2 regions of the Luteimonas yindakuii genome follow, and region 1 is predicted to be linked to the other one. Evidence: predicted binding sites of a transcription regulator. Region 1 holds the regulator's gene; the other holds the start of a gene.
The links. Region 1 encodes FliA, which starts transcription of late flagellar genes. Its sites were predicted from a motif close to TAAAGTTTNNCNNNCNNNGGCCGATAA; they were not measured.
Positions count from the first base shown of each region.

Region 2: E5843_RS08055 (GGDEF domain-containing protein) is a predicted target of FliA. The motif match lies at 2,545-2,571, and genes of this name have one in related genera.

Region 1 covers NZ_CP039383.2:1,547,159-1,551,365, reverse strand. Annotated here, with positions in the region: gene flhF (flagellar biosynthesis GTPase FlhF) at 1-757, shown strand, start outside; gene E5843_RS07095 (P-loop NTPase) at 744-1,613, shown strand; gene E5843_RS07090 (RNA polymerase sigma factor FliA) at 1,610-2,362, shown strand; gene cheY (chemotaxis response regulator CheY) at 2,391-2,783, shown strand; gene E5843_RS07080 (protein phosphatase CheZ) at 2,780-3,388, shown strand; gene E5843_RS07075 (chemotaxis protein CheA) at 3,393-4,207, shown strand, end outside.
Region 2 covers NZ_CP039383.2:1,760,103-1,764,309, forward strand. Annotated here, with positions in the region: gene pgaC (poly-beta-1,6-N-acetyl-D-glucosamine synthase) at 1-492, shown strand, start outside; gene pgaD (poly-beta-1,6-N-acetyl-D-glucosamine biosynthesis protein PgaD) at 489-929, shown strand; gene E5843_RS08055 (GGDEF domain-containing protein) at 969-2,528, opposite strand; gene E5843_RS08060 (surface-adhesin E family protein) at 2,647-3,045, shown strand; gene argH (argininosuccinate lyase) at 3,223-4,207, opposite strand, start outside.

The DNA of each region.
Region 1 (4,207 bases):
CGTGGTGCTGCAGATCCCCGCCGACACCCCTGAACACCGCGCCCGCGGGCTGATGCTGGGCCTGATCTCGCGCAAGCTGCCGATCTGCCCGGTCGATCCGCTGCACGAGGCCGGGGTGATCGCCCTGGTCGGTCCCACCGGCGCCGGCAAGACCACCACGATCGCCAAGCTGGCCGCGCTGTACGCCGCCCAGTACCAGCCGCGCGACGTCGCGCTGGTGACCACCGACACCGCGCGCATCGGTGGCCGCGAACAGCTGCACAGCTACGGCCGCCAGCTCGGCATCGCCGTGCACGAGGCCGACAGCGAGGCCAGCCTGCTGCAGCTGCTGCAGAAACTGCAGGACTACCGGCTGGTGCTGGTGGACACCGCGGGCCTGAGCCAGCGCGACCGCGCACTGGCCGGCCAGCTCAACTGGCTGCGCGCCGCGCGCCAGGTCCGCACGTTGCTGGTGTTGCCGGCCAACACCCACTTCGCCGACCTCGACGAAGTGGTGCGCCGCTTCGAGCACGCGCGCCCGCAGGGCGTGGTGCTGACCAAGCTCGACGAGACCAGCCGCCTCGGCAGCGCGCTGTCGGTGGTGGTCGACCACCAGCTGCCGCTGACCTGGACCACCGACGGCCAGCGCATCCCGGAAGACCTGAGCCGGGCCAATGCCGCCCATCTGGTGCTTCGCCTTGAAGATCTCCGCCGCGATGCCGATAAGCCCATGGCATCCGAGCATTCCGCCCCGGAGCACACCCATGCTGTCGCCTGAGACCCTGCCGCCGATGTCCGTCGCCGTCCCGCCCGCACTCCAGCCCGTGCGCACCCTCGCCGTCACCGGTGGCAAGGGCGGCGTGGGCAAGACCAACGTGTCGGCGAACCTGGCGATCGCGCTATCGGAGCTCGGCAAGCGCACGCTGCTGCTGGATGCCGACCTCGGCCTGGCCAATGTCGACGTGCTGCTGGGGCTCTCGCCGCGCCACACGCTGGCCGACCTCGTCGCCGGGCGCTGCAGCCTCGACGAGGTGATCCTGGAAGGCCCGTCGGGGGTGATGATCGTCCCCGCCGCCTCCGGCCGCCGGCACATGGCCGAACTCCGTCCCGCCGAACACGCAGGCCTGGTCAACGTCTTCAACGATCTGCAGCGCGACCTCGACATGCTGGTGGTCGATACCGCTGCCGGGATCACCGATTCGGTGCTCACCTTCTGCCAGGCCGCGCAGGACACGCTGGTCGTGGTCTGCGACGAGCCGGCCTCGATCACCGACGCCTATGCGCTGATCAAGGTGCTCGCGCGCGAGCGTGGCGTCGGCCAGGTACAGGTGGTCGCCAACATGGTGCGCAGCCCGCAGGAAGGCCGCGGCCTGTACGAGAAACTGTCGCGCGTGTGCGAGCGCTTCATCGGTGACGTGTCGCTGAACTATCTCGGCGCGGTGCCGCAGTGCGAGTGGCTGCGGATGTCGGTGCAGCGCCAGCAGGCCGTGGTGCGCGCCTATCCGGCGAGCCCGTCGGCGCGTGCGCTGACCGAGATCGCCCGCCGCACCGCCCGCTGGCAGGCGCCGACCGCGCCGCGCGGCCATGTCGAGTTCTTCGTCGAGCGGATGCTGCGCCAGGGAGTGCCGGCATGAGCATGGCCGCCCGCCACTACCAGGACATCCAGCGCAGCAACGCGCCCGATCCCATCGTCCAGCACGCCGAACTGGTGCGCCGTATCGCCCATCACCTGGCGGCGCGGCTGCCGGCCAGCGTGGAGATCGACGACCTCGTCCAGGCCGGCATGATCGGCCTGCTCGAGGCCTCGCGCAGCTATGACGCCGAACAGGGCGCGTCGTTCGAGACCTATGCCTCGATCCGCATCCGCGGTTCGATGATCGACGAGATCCGCCGCGGCGACTGGGTGCCGCGTTCCGTGCACCGCCGCGCACGCGAAGCCGCTGCAGCGATCCGCGCGATCGAGCAGGCCAGTGGCCGCGCCGCGGCCGCACAGGAAGTCGCCGACAAACTCGGGCTGCCGCTGGCCGACTACATGCGCCTGCTGGAGGACGCCGCGCGCGGCCAGGTGCTGAGCCTGGATTCGCATGTCGAGGACCATGGCGAGGTCGAGCCCGCGCGGCGCGGCGGCCCGACCCCGCAGGACGCGCTGGTGCGCGGCGAGTTCGGCCGCGAACTCGCCGCCGCGATCGGCCTGCTGCCGGAACGCGAGCAGCTGGTGCTGTCGCTGTACTACCAGCAGGAACTCAACCTCAAGGAGATCGGCGCGGTGCTCGGCGTCAGCGAATCACGCGTGTGCCAGATCCATGGCCAGGCGGTGGTGCGGCTGCGCGGGCGCCTGACCGCGTTCGAACTCGCGGACACCGGCATCGGCGACGACGACTGATGCCTACGGTTTTACTGGAGCCCCACTTTTGAACAAGAACATGCGCGTCCTGATCGTCGACGATTTCTCGACGATGCGCCGGATCATCAAGAACCTGCTGACCGACCTCGGCTTCAACAACACCGTCGAGGCCGAGGACGGCCACAGCGCGCTGGCGGTGTTGCGCCAGGACGCGGTCGAGCTGGTGATCACCGACTGGAACATGCCCGGCATGACCGGCATCGAACTGCTGCGCGCGATCCGCGCCGACGCCGCGCTGCGCGCCCTGCCGGTGCTGATGGTGACCGCGGAAGCCAAACGCGAGCAGATCATCGAGGCGGCACAGAACGGGGTGAACGGCTACATCATCAAGCCGTTCACCGCGCAGACCCTCGAGGAGAAGCTCAACAAGGTCTTCGAACGCCTCGGGGGCGGTGCTTGAACACGCCGGTGGTCGACGACATCCCGGTTGCACGCCTGCTGCAGGACGCACTCGACGCGCTCGAACGCGGCGACGAGGACGCCTGGCGCCAGCACGTGGATGCGATCGCCGCATCGCGCACGCATACGCTGGTCAACGGCCTCGGCCGCCTCGCGCGCGAACTCGAACAGGCGCTCGATGCCCTGCCCCCGGCGCCGTCCGGCGGCAACCTCGACGATGCCTGCGCGCGCCTCGACCATGTGGTGGCGATGACCGAAGAGGCCACGCACCGCACGCTCGACCTGATCGACGACAGCCGCGCGCTGGTCGCGCGCCTCAAGGACGGCCCGCTGGACGAGACCCAGGCCGGTACCGTGGAAGCGCTGCGCGACAACCTGCGCGAGATGGCGCTGGCGCAGAGCCACCAGGACCTGGGCGGGCAGATCATCCGCCGCGTCGCCTCGATCGTGCGTGGCGTGCACGAGGGCTTCGGCGAGCTCGGCCTGCCGCCGAAGGACGAGCCGGCCTGCGACGAACGCGGCCATGGCCCGGCCGTGCGCGGGCTGGATGCCGGCACCGTCGGCCAGAGCGACGCCGACGACCTGCTGTCGAACCTGGGCCTCTGACGCGGTGAACGCCTCGCCGGAAATCGCCGCCGACTTCGTGCTCGAAGCACGCGAGCTGCTCGACGACCTCGGCGGGCAGCTGGTCGCGCTGGAGCAGACGCCGGGCGACCGCGAACAGTTGAACGCGGTGTTCCGCGCGTTCCATACCCTGAAGGGTGGCGCCGGCTTCCTCGGCGTCACCCCGCTGGTGGAACTCTGCCACGCCGCCGAGGAGACCCTGGGCGCCGCGCGCAGTGGCCACGCCACGCTGGAGCCGCGCCATTTCGATGCGGCGCAACAGTCACTGGACTGGCTGCAGGCGATGGTCGACGCGATCGAGAACGGCGGCGACGTCCCGCGCGCCCCGGCCGCGGTGGTCAATGGTTTCTCGCTGGGTCCGGTCGCCACGGCGTCGGGGCTCGCCCCCGCCGCCAACGGCGAGATGATCGGCGACGACGAATTCGAAGCGCTGCTCGACCAGTTGCACGGCAATGCGGCACCGGGCGCGGGCAGTGCAGTTGCCAGTGGCGAACCGATCAGCGACGACGAGTTCGAGGCGCTGCTCGACCAGCTGCATGGCTCGGCGCCTCCCGGTGCGGCTGTGCCTGCCGCCGTGGCCACGCCGGCACCCCTGCGACCGCCGCCGGCGCCCGTCGCCGTGCCGCCCAGGCCCGCCGCGCCGCAACCGGCTAATGCATCGGCCAATGCCGAGCGCGAACACACCGTGCGCGTGGACACGCGACGCCTCGATGCGATCGTCGACCTCGTCGGCGAACTGGTGCTGGCGCGCAACCGCCTCAAGACCCTGCGTGCGCGGCTGCGCGACGAGGAACTCGACCG
Region 2 (4,207 bases), 210 kb from region 1:
ATGTGCTGGATCCTGATGCCGGAAACCATTCGCGGACTGTGGTCGCAGCGGTTGCGCTGGGCCTGTGGCGGCGTCGAGGTCCTGTTGGACCATGGCCGCAATGTCCTTGCCTGGAAGAAGCGCCGCCTGTGGGGTGTGCTGGCCGAGTACATGCTGAGCCTGACGTGGGCCTACATCATGCTGGCGATCATCGTGCTCTGGCTGGTGGGCCAGTTCGTCCAGCTGCCGCCGGCCTGGCACGTGGAGAGCATCCTGCCGCGGTGGCACGGGGTGATGCTGGCGACGGTATGCATGCTGCAGTTCGCCACCAGCCTGATGATCGAGCGCCGCTACGAAGAGAAGATGGGCCGCCACTTCTACTGGGTGATCTGGTACCCCATCGCGTTCTGGATGCTGGGCATGCTGACCGCGGTCGTCGCGCTTCCGCGCACACTCCTGCATCGGCCACGGCGCGCGGCCTGGGTCAGCCCGGACCGGGGAGTGACCGCATGACGCCTCCCATCATCGACCACCGCCGGCAGCGCAGCCGCGGAAGACAGGTCGCCTCCAGCGCACTCACCGCCGCCGCCTGGGCCGTCTACGCTTCGCTGTGGTTGCCGCTGCTCACCGCGGTGGCCTGGTACGCGGGCGTGCGGACTGCGTATTCCCACATCTACCTGAAACAGCACGAAGTGGACGCCTTCCTGCTGCTGTGGGTACCCGCGATCGCGCTCGGGTGTGGCGTGTTGCTGATCGGCTGGGCGGAATACAACCGCATCCGGTTCTCGAAGAAAGACCGGCGACAGCGCCGCTCCGAGGTGCACGCCGACACCGTGAGCGCCGGGCTGGGCGTCAGCGCGGCGCTGGCCGCCAGGATGCGCAGCGGTCGCATCACCCGGGTCGCGCTGGACCAGGATGCGAATCCGACAGGGGTGGATACCGCGGGCTGACTGCCCGCGATCTCGTGGAACCGGCGCGGGGGCCGACTCTCAGGTGCGTCCGGGCCCGGGACCGGGTGCGTCGTCGGCGGCGATGCTCCGGTCCTTGCCCGCGCGCTTGGCCTGGTACATGGCGAGGTCGGCGCGCTTGAGCAGGGCATCCAGCGCCTCGCCCGGCGCCGACAGCGCGACACCGGCGCTGAAGGCGATGGTGATCCGCGCACCCTCGTGCTGCAGTGCGCGGTGTTGCAGCACGGTGCGCAGCCGGGCCAGCGCGGCCAGTGCCTCCGGCAGGGGCGTCTCCGGCATCAGCACCACGAATTCCTCGCCACCGAAGCGCGCGATGACATCGCTGGCACGCAGGGTCAGGCGCGCGACCTCCACCACGTGGCGCAGGGCGGCATCGCCGCCGAGATGGCCATGGGCGGCATTGAGTGCCCGGAAATCGTCGAGGTCGAGCATGGCCAGGCACAGCGGGCGGCCATCGTGTGCGGCCGCGGCAACGGCGTCGAAGCGCTCCTCGAACCCGCGACGGTTGAGGCAGCCGGTCAGCTGGTCCTCGCGGGCCTTGCCGGCGGCGTCGCGCAGTTTCTGTTCCAGCTGCTGGATATGCCGTTCGCGCGCCTCGACTTCATGGCGAGCGGCGAGCAGGTCGTCGCGGGCACGCAGGGCCTGCGCCTGCACGCGGGCGGTGTCGACCAGCACGTCGTCGAGCATGTGCTGGAGGTCGGTGATGCTGCGCGCCTCGCGCACGCGCAGCGCGTGGCGGGTGATGCGGTCGTGGAACTCGCCGGTGTCCACCGCCATGCCGTCCAGCCGCTCCACGAAGGCGGCCATCATGTCCTTCATCGCGCTGCGCGAATCGGCAATGCCCTGTCGCAGCAGCCCCTGGCGGTAGATCACGTCCCGCAATTCGGCGCGGGCCGACTGCAGCGACTGCCGGTCCATCGGCCCGCCGAGCAGCCCGCGCACGCGGGTGATCTGCCCGTGCAGCCAGCTGCGCTCGTCGAGCAGTTCGCCGATGTTCTCCAGCAGCAGCTCGAACAGGCCCACCAGCATCGCCAATTGCTCGTCGGCGTCTTCCGCGTACAGGCCCACGCGCGTGCACAGGCCGGCCAGCTGCCGTGTCAGCGCGCCGAGATCCTGCCCGGGGCGCCATTCGCGCACGCGGGTGGCGAGCGCCCCGGATTCCTCGGCAAGAGCGGGCGCCCGCTGCAGCAACGCACCCATCGCCACGCCCAGCACCTGCCGCAGTGCTTCGCGCAGGCGCTCGGCATCGGTGGCCGACGCCGGTTCCAGTTCGATGCAGCGGATGTACTTGTCGATCAGCTGCCGCATCGAACGGCCGTAGCCGACCCAGTCCCCGGCCGCGCAGGCCGCCTGCAGGTAGCGCCCCATATCGCCGAGTTCGTCATGCAGCCCGGCCATGCCATCGGCGAATGCGGCCAGCAGCAGCGGCGGCTGGTCGGCCGGGGCGAACAGCGCACGCAGCTCGGTGCTGCCGATGGGCTCGGCGCGCCGCGTGGACATGGCGCTGCCGGGGCGGCTGCGGGTGCTGTTGGCGGGATCGGGCATGGCGATGGCCAGTGCGTGGCGGCGGAGTCGCCGCATGGCGGCAGGCCCTCGGCTATCGGCCGCCCACCGCTGAAGTTGAGCCGGCCCGGGCGCGCCCGGGTTGTGCCGCCGTGGCCGCGGCCTAGACTCGGCGTATTTCATCCTGGTGCGAACGATGACGCGACTGCCGCCCCTGCTTGCATCGCTGGCCCTGCTGGTCACCGTGGCGCACACGGCCCAGGCGGCGCGCTGGCTGCATGTGGCCACCACACCGGGCGAAACCGTGGTCGAGATCGACGCCGACGCCATCAGCGGCAGCGGCGAGCAGGTGCAGGTGTGGGTGCGCTATCTGTTCGGGCCCGACGCCGGGCGCGTGGTTGCCGGCCAGGTCGCACACCAGGCGGTGACACTGACGCGGGTCGATTGCGGGACACGCAGCAGTGGCGTGCTGGAGTCCGGGTATCACGATGCCTCGGGCCGGGTGCTGCGGCGCCAGGCGTACGACGCACCGCGGATGGAGCCGATCCGCCAGGGCAGCACGATGGAGGCGGTGGCCGAGCAGGTCTGCGGCTAGCGGCGCGGCGGCGGCAGAGCCCCGCATCCGGTCCCCCGCACCACCTTCCTCCGGAGAAGGTGCCTGCCACACAGCCCCCGGCCGGTATGGGTCGAATCGCGCGAGCGTCGCGCGGCGAAGCCGACGGTCGCAATCCGGAAGCCCGGCGACATCCGGACGAGGCCCCGCATGGCGCACTCAGCCGTGCGCGACCCTGCCCGGCACCTCCAGCGCGTCCAGCCGCGCGCGCAATTCGTCCAGCCGCAGGTTCGCCGCCGCCCCGGGCGAGACGCGCGCGGCCAGGCTGGCTTCCGGCGTGCGTCCCTCCCCCGCCTGCTCCATCGATGCCGCCGCCGCGCGGTAGGCATCGCGGAACGGCACCCCGGAGGCGGCCTGCTCCACCGCCACGTCGGTGGCATACATGCCCGCATCCATCGCCGCGCGCATGCCGCCGGGCTTCCATTCGAGGTTGGACAGCAGCGCCGGCAGCAGCTCCAGCGCGGCCAGGCCGCGACCGAAGCCGTGGAAGATCGCGCCCTTGGACGCCTGCAGGTCGCGGTGGTAGCCGGAGGGCAGCGACAGCAGCTGTTCGATCTCGGTGCGCGCGGCGGCCACGCTGGCGTGGGTGGCGCGCATCAGTTCGACGACGTCGGGGTTGCGCTTGTTCGGCATGATCGAACTGCCGGTGGTGTACTGCGCCGGCAGGGCCACGAAGCCGAATTCGGCCGCGGTGAACAGCGACAGGTCCCATGCAAGGCGGCGCAGGTCGAGGGTGGCCGAGCCGAGGGCTTCCAGGGCGGCCAGTTCGAACTTGCCGCGCGAAAGCTGCGCGTAGATCGGGCTGACCTGCATGCGTGAAAAGCCGAGCGCGGCGGTGGTGTGCTCGCGGTCCAGCGGCAGGTTCACGCCGTAACCGGCGGCAGTGCCGAGCGGATTGGCGTCGACCAGCGCCAGCGTGTCGAGCGCACGCCGGGCGTCGTCGATGAACGCCTCCGCCCAGCCGGCCCACCACATCCCCGCCGACGACACCACCGCACGCTGCAGGTGGGTGTAGCCGGGCAGCGGCAGGTCCTTTTCGGCCTGCGCGCGGTCGAGCGCAATGCGGGCGGTCTGCTGCGAAAGCGCGGCCACGCGGGCCAGCTTCTCCTTCAGCCACAGGCGCGTGGCGACCAGCACCTGGTCG